DNA from 3 places in the Azospira inquinata genome. Region 3 is predicted to be linked to each of the others. Evidence: predicted binding sites of a transcription regulator. Region 3 holds the regulator's gene; each other region holds the start of a gene.

The links. The regulator sigma-54, encoded in region 3, starts transcription at its own class of promoters, with help from an activator protein. The targets are predictions, from matches to a motif close to TGGCACGCTTNCTGCTNA.
Region 1: a site for sigma-54 is predicted at 1,431-1,448, ahead of cydP (cytochrome oxidase putative small subunit CydP). Genes of this name have one in related genera too.
Region 2: a site for sigma-54 is predicted at 2,085-2,102, ahead of nifH (nitrogenase iron protein). Genes of this name have one in related genera too.

The regions. Positions count from the first base shown of each region.
Region 1 covers NZ_CP064782.1:137,169-140,444, reverse strand. The annotation lists gene Azoinq_RS00650 (sigma-54 interaction domain-containing protein) at 1-1,139, opposite strand, end outside; gene cydP (cytochrome oxidase putative small subunit CydP) at 1,485-1,718, shown strand; gene Azoinq_RS00645 (cytochrome ubiquinol oxidase subunit I) at 1,724-3,276, shown strand, end outside.
Region 2 covers NZ_CP064782.1:280,956-284,231, reverse strand. The annotation lists gene anfD (nitrogenase iron-iron protein, alpha chain) at 1-1,153, opposite strand, end outside; gene nifH (nitrogenase iron protein) at 1,199-2,026, opposite strand; gene Azoinq_RS01250 (sigma-54-dependent Fis family transcriptional regulator) at 2,642-3,276, shown strand, end outside.
Region 3 covers NZ_CP064782.1:1,647,942-1,651,217, reverse strand. The annotation lists gene lptB (LPS export ABC transporter ATP-binding protein) at 1-655, shown strand, start outside; gene Azoinq_RS07530 (RNA polymerase factor sigma-54) at 728-2,230, shown strand; gene hpf (ribosome hibernation-promoting factor, HPF/YfiA family) at 2,247-2,570, shown strand; gene ptsN (PTS IIA-like nitrogen regulatory protein PtsN) at 2,722-3,207, shown strand; gene hprK (HPr(Ser) kinase/phosphatase) at 3,176-3,276, shown strand, end outside.

The sequences.
Region 1 (3,276 bases), 1.5 Mb from region 3:
CTCATCAGGGTGGCCCGCTCGATGATGTTGCGCAGTTCCCGGATATTGCCCGAATAGCGGCGCCGGGCGAGCCAGTCCAGGGCCTGGGGCGTGAAATGGCGCCCGGCCCGCCGATCCACCCGTCCCAGCAGGGATTGGGCCAGGAGGGGAATATCCTCGGGCCGTTCATGGAGGGCCGGGGTCTGGATGGGGAAGGTGTTGATGCGGAAGTAGAGGTCCCGGCGGAATTCTTCCCGGGCCACCATGGCGGGCAGGTGGCGGTGGGTGGCGGACACCAGGCGGAAATTGGCCCGTAGGGTTTCCAGGCCCCCCACCCGGCGGTAGGTGCCCGTTTCCAGGAGGCGCAGCAGTTTTACCTGGAGGGAGATGGGCAATTCGCCGATTTCGTCGAGAAACAGGGTGCCCCCCGCCGCCGCTTCCACCAGCCCGGCCTTGCGGTGGGCGGCGCCGGTGAAGGCGCCTTTTTCATAGCCGAAGAGTTCGCTCTCAAACAGGGTTTCCGTGAGCCCGGCGCAGTCCACCGCCACGAAGGGGCCTTCCGCCCGGGTGCTGGCCTCGTGGATGGCATGGGCCACCAGTTCCTTGCCCGTCCCCGTTTCCCCCAGGAGCAGCACGGTGGCGTCCGCCGGGGCTACCCGCATGACCTTTTCCAGCATGTCCACAAAGGCGGGGGAGCGGCCTACCAGGCCCTGGGCGGCGGGTTGGACACTGGCCTGACGGACGATGTGGAGGGTTTCCACAAAGTAACGGGGCTGGCCGTTTTCGAAGACCACCGGGGTGATTTCCACCTCCACATGCTCTTCCCCCCGGCGGGTGTGGTGCTGGTGCAGCATCCGGTAGGGGATGCCCTGGCGGCGGCTGAGGGCCAGGGGACAGGATTCCCCGGCCTGGTCGCAAGGCACCTGGATGCGGTGGGACACTTCAAAACAGCGCTTACCGGCCAGGGCCTGGCCGTCCGGTGCCTCAAATTCCCGGCAATAGGCCGGATTAGCGGCCAGGATGTGATAGCTGCCGTCCATGATGACCCGGGGTTCGGGCAGGGAATGGATGAAGGCGATAAGTTCGGCCAGGGCCGGGGAGGGGGGTAATTCGGGGGAGGACATGGGCTTGTCCGTGGGGTTGGACTGGGAGCTGGGCATGGGATGGGGCGCAGGGTTGGGGACGATCCTGGGTCCGGGCGGCGCGGGGGCAGGGGCCGGGGCCGGGGCCGGGGCCGGGGCCGGGGCCGGGAAATGGCCGGACAGGCTGACGGGCCGGGCCAGACGGTGCTTGACCAAGGGGGGATGGAAGAGAGTTTAAGTCAAATCCGGCACGGAGTGCGTCAAAATTGGCGCAGCTCCCTATCGGGTATCGGCCAGGACCTATCGTGAAACAGCAAATGCCTATGGCAATGCAATGATTTATATCAAGAAAAATTGTTACATCCGGGTTGGCACGGGTCTTGATATAGAAGAGACCGAAACAGTTGATCGAAAGTACCAGATATGACCCCCTCTCGACCTCGTTCCCGTCTTGTACGCGAGCTGGCGTGGATTCTCCTGATCAAGGTGATTCTGCTGTCGGCCTTGTGGTATGCCTTTTTCCGGCCGGCACAGCGGCCCGTCCTGGATTCCCGGACGGTAGCCCAGGGCCTGCTCGATCGGTCGACTGTTTCTCCCCACCCGGTTGCCGGGCCCGGGGACGCCCCCGTTTCCTCTTCTAGCCGTCGCAAGGAGTAAGGCGTATGCCAACCGAAGCACTGGTGGATCTGTCCCGTCTGCAATTCGCAGCCACCGCCCTGTACCATTTTCTCTTCGTGCCCCTGACCCTGGGCCTGGCTTTCCTGCTGGTCATCATGGAGACCACCTACGTTCTCACCGGACGCACCATTTACCAGGAAATGACCCAATTCTGGGGCAAACTCTTCGGCATCAACTTTGCCCTGGGGGTGACCACGGGCATTACCATGGAATTCCAGTTCGGCACCAACTGGGCCTATTACTCCCATTACGTGGGAGATATTTTCGGCGCCCCCCTGGCCATTGAAGGGCTGATGGCGTTTTTCCTGGAATCCACCTTCTTGGGCCTGTTCTTTTTCGGCTGGGAGCGGCTTTCCAAGGGCAAGCACCTTATGGTGACCTGCCTCATGGCCTTGGGCTCCAATCTTTCCGCCCTGTGGATTCTGGTGGCCAACGGCTGGATGCAGGACCCGGTGGGTTCTGAGTTTTCCTACACCACCATGCGCATGGAACTCACGGATTTTTGGGCAGTGGTGTTTAATCCCACGGCCCAGGCCAAGTTCGTGCACACGGTGTCCGCCGGTTATGTGACCGCTTCCGTGTTTGTGCTGGGCATTTCCAGTTTCTATCTCCTGCGTCGCAAGCATGTGGAATTTGCCCTGCGCAGCTTCCGCATTGCTTCCGCCTTCGGTTTTGCCGCCGCCTGTTCGGTGATCGTGCTGGGGGATGAGTCCGGCTACACGGTGTCCGAATCCCAGCAGTCCAAGATGGCCGCCATTGAAGCCATGTGGCAGACCCAACCGGCTCCCGCCTCCTTCACCCTGTTCGCCATTCCGGATCAAGAGCACCGTACCAACCATTACGCCGTGGAAATTCCCTGGGTCATGGGCCTGATCGGCACCCGTTCCGTGGATAAGCAAATCCCCGGCATTGATCAGGTACAGGCCCGCAACCGGGAACGGATCGCCTCCGGCGCCCTGGCCGTGGAAGCCCTCAGCACCCTGCGCAAGCATCCCCAGGATCAGGACGCTCAGGCGGTCTTTAAGGCCCACCAGGCGGACCTGGGCTTTGGCCTGCTGTTGAAGAAATATACGGATAAGGTGACCGCCGCCACCCCGGCCATGCTGGATCAGGCCGCTGCCGACACCATTCCCCACGTCGCGCCCCTGTTCTTCACCTTCCGCCTCATGGTGCTCCTGGGCTTCGCCTTCTTCCTGCTCTTTGTCCTGTCCCTCTACTACAGCCTAAAGGGCAATCTCCAGGACAAGACCTGGCTGCTCAAATGGGCCCTGTGGTTCATCCCCACCCCCTGGCTGGCGGCGGAAATGGGCTGGTTTGTGGCGGAATACGGTCGTCAACCCTGGACCATTTTCGGCGTACTGCCCACCCATCTTTCTTCCTCCACCCTGAGCGTGGCCAGCCTGTACGGCTCCCTGGCCGGATTCGTGGGCTTCTACACCCTGCTTCTGGTGGTGGAAATGTTCCTGATGTTCAAGTTTGCCCGCCTGGGCCCGGAATCCCATGGACCGGCCCCTACCCCGGTGACGGCGGCCCAATA
Region 2 (3,276 bases), 1.4 Mb from region 3:
GGTCGTCGATGGCCAGGGTGCCCTCGCCGCAGCGGGAGATGCCCTTTTCCATATCCCCCTGGTGGCCGAACTTGGTATAGACGGACACCACCTTGACCCCCATTTCTTCCTCAATGGCGTGGGCCCAGTGCCACAGCTTGGAGCCGCCGGGCCAGAGGCAGACCTTTTTCCCTTGCAGGCGGGCTTTGTACCAGTCCAGTTCCGGCTTCCAGCGGGCGGTTTCCTCCGCAATGATTTGCTCTGCCCGGTCTTCGATGCCAAAAAAGAGGCCGATTTTGCGCAGGGAATCGCTTAAGGCCTTGAAGCCGAAGCCGTCGATATCCAGCCGGGGAATGCCGTAGCGTTCCCGCAGTTCGTCGCAGATGTATTCGGCGGAGCGGGCGCATTCCAGCACATTCAGGTGGGCCCGGTGCATACCCCGCAGGTCGTCATAGGAGCCATTGCCGGTGAAGGTGGAAAGCACCTGGATGCCCATGCGCTTGAAGTAGTCGGTCATCACCTCCTGGTCGCCCTGGATGTTGTATTCCCCCACGTAATTGATCACGTAGTCGCTGGTGATCTTGGGTTCCAGGGTGCCCACCTTCTGGTTGATCCAGGCGATGTTGATCTTGTGGTGGCCGCCGGATTGGCTGGGACCGGCGAAACCGGGGGAATTGCAGATGAAGATGTCCGTGTCAGGCAATTCCTCCATCACTTCCTGGGCAATGGCTTCGATGTCGTCACCGATCAGGGCCGTGGCGCAGGTTTGGTAAATGGTCATGCGCTTGATGTGGGGAAAGGCCTTGAAAGCTTCCAGGATGTTTTGCTTAAGCTGTTTTTCCGCGCCGAAAACGATGTGCTTTTCCTTCACGTCCGTGGCGAAGGTGTATTTCAGCTGGAAGTTGTCGTTGTCGCTGATGTAGCGCTTGGTCTGCCAGGTGTCGTAGGTGCAGCCCACCGGGCCGTGGCTGATGTGGATCACGTCCTTCATGGGGGTGCCGATGACGTGCTTGGCCCCGCAGTAGGCGCAACCCCGCTCGGAAATACTGCCGGGAATGGTGTTCAGGTAGCCCTTGGGCAGGCAGGAAGTCAGGTCTTCCCCCTTGCCTTTGATGACCGCGTGTTCCTTGCGCTCCGGGATGACCTGGCTGCACTCGAACAAATGATGGGGCATGGTGTGCTCCTTATGCTTGGATCTGTTGGGGAGGCGGGGCGACGCTTAGTCGGCCATGCCGTACTTGACCACCATGCTTTCCAGCTGATCCATGGTGAGGGGATGGGGAATAACGAAGTCTTCGTTTTCGATGATCTTCCGCCCCAGCTCGCAATATTCCTGGGCCTGGTTTTCAGCGGAATTGAACTCGGTGACGGTCTTTTTGTTGAATTCCGCCTTTTGCACCACGTTGTCCCGGGGCACGAAGTGGATCATCTTGGTGCCGATGGCGGCGGTGAATTCCTCCAGGAATTCCCGTTCCCCATCCACCTTGCGGCTGTTGCAGATAATGCCGCCCAGGCGCACCCCGCTTTGCTTGGCGTACTTCACCAGGCCTTTGCAGATGTTGTTGGCCGCATAGATGGCCATCATTTCCCCGGAGGCCACGATATAGACTTCCTGGGCCTTACCGTCCCGGATCGGCATGGCGAAACCGCCGCAGACCACGTCCCCCAGCACGTCGAAGAAAATGAAGTCCAGGTCTTCCGTGTAGGCCCCGTTGGCTTCCATCAGGTCAATGGCCGTAATTACCCCCCGGCCAGCGCAGCCCACCCCGGGTTCCGGGCCGCCGGATTCCACGCACTGGATATTTTCGTAACCCACCTTGACCACCATGTCGTTGGTGATCTTTTCCGCCCCCTGGTCCCGCAACAGGTCCATCAGGGTTTCCTGGGGTTTGCCCCCCAGGATCAGGCGGGTGGAGTCGGCCTTGGGGTCGCAGCCATGGATGAAAATTTTCTTGTCGTGGAAATGGGCCAGGGCCGCCGCCGTGTTCTGGGTGGTGGTGGATTTTCCGATACCGCCCTTGCCGTAAATGGCGATTTTGCGCGTCATGGTGTTAGCTCCTTAGGGATGAGGGAATGGCATATAAAAAGGTGTGAGCGATTTCCCTATCGCAGGGACTGTGCCAATTCCTGCTTTTGATAATGAAGAAAAAAGGGGTGGCTGGATTTTGATGACGCGGCGGTGCAAAAACCGGGGATGGTACAAAGATGAACGGTAATTCGGCGTTAAAAGGGAAATGGGCTTTTGGGTGGGGATGATTTATAAAAAATATTTATTATTTTTTGACTCTAAAAATTCCCTTTTTGATCCGGGGGTGCCGGGCCTTTGTGACTAAAAAGAACAAAATGGCTTCTGCCTGAAAAGGCCCGTTAAATCTAGCGAAGCGCACAAAATTGAGCAAAATCACTCAATTTTTCAGAAATGAACAACGGGGTGGGGCTCAGTAATCCGGCCGACTAATTGAATAGGCCTGGCTGGGGGATGGGGAGGTCGTACAAATTTGAATAAAACGATGGGTTTGTTCCTATTTGAATAGGGGTTTAATAGTTTTTTTATTAAATTCTTGACCAATAAAAATGGGTTGCCGAAAATGATTTATTCAATAGGGCGGGGAATATTCCTCAAGTTTTAAGCCCTCATTACCCCAGGAAAAAAGGAGTCCCCATGTCAGATAATCCGGCCCCCACGGAACGCCCCGATCCTCCGGATCCGGCCCGGCTCCCCGGCGGTCTTTGCAAGCGGGAACTGAGCGAGTGCCGGGTGGGGCTTTTGCCCCTGCTGTCCGACCTGACCCATCTGGTATCCGGCCAGGGCGACCTGTCGGAAATCATGGCCTCCGTGCTGGGCATGATGAAACGGCACATGAACATCGTCCGGGGCATGATTAACCTCTTCGAGCCGGACAGCGGCCTCATTTCCATCCACGACAGCTTTGGCCTGAGCGAGGAAGAGGCGGCCCGGGGCGTTTATCGCCTGGGGGAAGGGGTGACTGGGCGGGTGGTGGAGAGGGGCGAGCCCATCATCGTTGCCAAGGTGCGGGAGGAGCCCCTGTTTCTCAACCGCACCGGCCTGAATCGGCAGGCCCGGGACCAGGACCATTCCTTTCTTTGTGTGCCCATTCTGCGGGGGCGCAAGGTGCTGGGCACCATTAGTGCGGAACGCCGCTACGACAATGCCCGCCTGCTCAACCTGGACGTGAAGATTCTCACCATTCTGGCGGCTTCGGCGGCCCAGGCCATTGAACTCTATCTGCTCAAACACGTGCGCCAGGTGGCCCTGGAAAATGAAAACCGGCGCCT
Region 3 (3,276 bases):
CTTCGAGGTCTGCTGTGGGGAAGTGGTGGGGCTACTGGGCCCCAACGGGGCGGGGAAAACCACCTGTTTCTATATGATCGTGGGTCTGGTGGCCGCCGATGGGGGCGCCATCTGGCTGGACAACCAGGAACTGACCCACCTGCCCATCCACCGCCGGGCCCACATGGGGGTCTCCTACCTGCCCCAGGAAGCTTCCGTGTTCCGCAAACTGAATGTGGAAGAAAACATCCAGGCGGTGCTGGAACTCCAGGAACTGGACCCGGAGGCGACCCAGAGCAAGCTGGAGGAGCTGCTCGACGAACTCCACATCGGCCATCTACGCCACACCTCCGCCGCCGCCCTCTCCGGCGGGGAACGGCGCCGGGTGGAAATCGCCCGGGCCCTGGCCACCTCCCCCCGCTTCATCCTGCTGGACGAACCCTTCGCCGGGGTGGACCCCATCGCCGTGCTGGAAATTCAGAAAATCATCCGTTTCCTCAAGGAACGGGGCATCGGCGTACTCATCACCGACCACAATGTGCGGGAAACCCTGGGCATCTGTGACCGGGCCTGTATCATCAATGAAGGCCGGGTACTGGCCGCTGGTGGGCCGGATGAGATCGTTTATAATGAAAATGTAAGAAAAGTCTATCTGGGTGAGCATTTCCGCCTCTAATCACCCCTTTCTCCCCCAACAGCAGCCCGTCTGCGGAGAAGTCATCGTCATGTTTTCTCCCATCACGCGCCCATGAAACCGACCCTCCAACTTAAACTTTCCCAGCATTTGGCGCTCACGCCCCAACTGCAACAATCCATCCGGTTGTTGCAGCTGTCCACGCTGGAACTGAACCAGGAGCTGGAGAAGTACCTGACGGAAAATCCCCTCCTGGAACGGGAGGACGAGGATTTCGACGGTCCTTCCGGGCCTGCCGCCGGGGAAGGAAGTGACAGTGCGGCCCCTGATCCGGCGGGCACCACGCCCCGGGAAACGGAGCGGGGCGAGGATGATAGCCGGGAGCACGGGGAGCCGGGGGAAAGCGCCGAAACGGGCATCCGTGCCAGCGACGAGGGCAATGCCCTGGCCGCCGGGGAGGATGACGGCTGGTATGCGGAGGGCAGCTATCCTTCCGCCTCCCGGGACGAAGAAGACGATTCGGATTACCAGGACATCCAGGCCGCCAGCACCTCCCTGCGAGACCATCTGGCCTGGCAGTTAGGCCTCACCCCCCTGAGTGACCGGGACCGGAATCTGGTACGCTTTCTCATTGAAGCCCTGGACGACGACGGCTACCTGACCCAGCCCCTGGAAGAACTGGCGGACGCCCTGCCCCCGGAGCTCGAAATCGACCTGGACGACCTGCTCATCGCCCTGCGCCACCTCCAGCATTTCGACCCCACCGGAGTGGGGGCCCGCTCTCCCCAGGAATGCCTGGCCCTGCAACTGGAAGCCCTGCCCCCGGAACCCACCCGGGATCTGGCCCTGCAACTGGTGCGCCAGTATCTGGAACTCCTGGCCGGACGGGACTTCACCAAGCTGAAAAAGCTCCTGGGCTGTGACGACGACCAGCTACGGGCCGCCGCCCATCTGGTGAAGAGCCTCAATCCCCGCCCCGGGGCCCAGTACGCCCCCCTGGATACCCGCTACATTATTCCCGACGTGGTGGTGCGCAAGCTACGCAACCAGTGGGTGGCCAGCATCAACCCGGACGCCTATCCCCGGCTGCGCATCAACCGCCTGTATTCGGATATTCTCTCCAAACACCGGGGCTCCTCCCTGGCTGGCCAGCTCCAAGAAGCCCGCTGGCTGATCAAGAACGTACAGCAGCGCTTTGACACCATTCTGCGGGTCTCCCAGGCCATCGTGGAACGCCAGCGCCAGTTCTTCGAACACGGGGAAGTGGCCATGCGCCCCCTGGTACTGCGGGAAATCGCCGAGGTGCTGGGGCTCCACGAATCCACCGTTTCCCGGGTCACCACCCAGAAATACATGGCCACCCCCCGGGGCATTTTCGAACTCAAGTATTTCTTCGGCAGCCACGTGGCCACGGAAGCGGGGGGCGCCTGTTCCGCCACCGCCATCCGGGCCCTGATCAAGCAGTTGATTGGCGGGGAAGATGCGAAAAAGCCCCTTTCCGACAGCCAGATTTCCGAGATTCTCGGGCAACAGGGCATTGTGGTGGCCCGCCGGACCATAGCAAAATACCGGGAGGCGTTGAACATCCCGCCGGCTAACCTACGCAAGACCATCTAACCAAGGAGTAAATAATATGAACCTGCACATCACCGGCCATCACGTCGAGGTTACCCCGGCTATCCGCGAATACGTCAGCAGCAAGCTGGATCGGGTGCTGCGCCACTTCGACAACGTCATTGAAGTGAATGTGATCCTCACCGTGGAAAAGCTGAAGCAAAAAGCGGAAGTCACCGTCCGGGTGCCGGGCAAGGACATCTACGTGGAAAACGAAGACAGCGACCTGTACGCTTCCGTGGACGCCCTGGTGGACAAGCTGGACCGCCAAGTGATCAAGCACAAGGAAAAGGGCCTGGCCCACAACCGGGACAGCATGGATAAGCACATCGGCGAAGCCTAATCGCTAGCACCGCCGCCGCCCCACCCAAGGGGGCGGCTACGGTGGCCGAGCGTCGCCTTTTCCGCTATGATCCGGCCACCTGAAGGGTCTCCCTCCCGCCCCCCGGGTTTCTTGTTTCTCCCATCGTCTTTCCGGGGAGTACCCTAGCCCCATGGACCTCATCGCCAAACTCCTTCCCCCCGCCAACATCGTCCTGAATCTGGAAGCCAGCAGCAAAAAGCGCGCTTTCGAGCAGGCCGCCCTGTTGTTCGAAAATAACCTGGGGGTTGCCCAATCCACGGTTTTTGCCAGCCTGTTTGCCCGGGAAAAGCTGGGCTCCACCGGCCTGGGCCAGGGCGTGGCCATTCCCCACGGCCGCTTAAAGGGCATCAAGGAAGCCGCCGGCGCCTTTCTCCGCCTCACCCACCCCGTGGCCTTCGACGCCCCGGACGGCAAGCCGGTAGATCTGATGTTCGTGCTCCTGGTACCGGAGCAGGCCACGGAACAACATCTGCAGATTCTTTCCGAGCTGGCCCAGCGCTTCTCCGACAAGCTGTTCCGGGAGGCCCTGCGCCATTGCGACAGTATGGACGACGCCCACCGCCTGTTCACCGATTGGGGAAATCATGCGGAAAATCAGCATCGCGCAGCTGTTTGAAGACCATCGGGAACGCCTCGCCCTGGAATGGGTGGCAGCCCTGGGCAGCGAACGCTTCATCGATCTGAA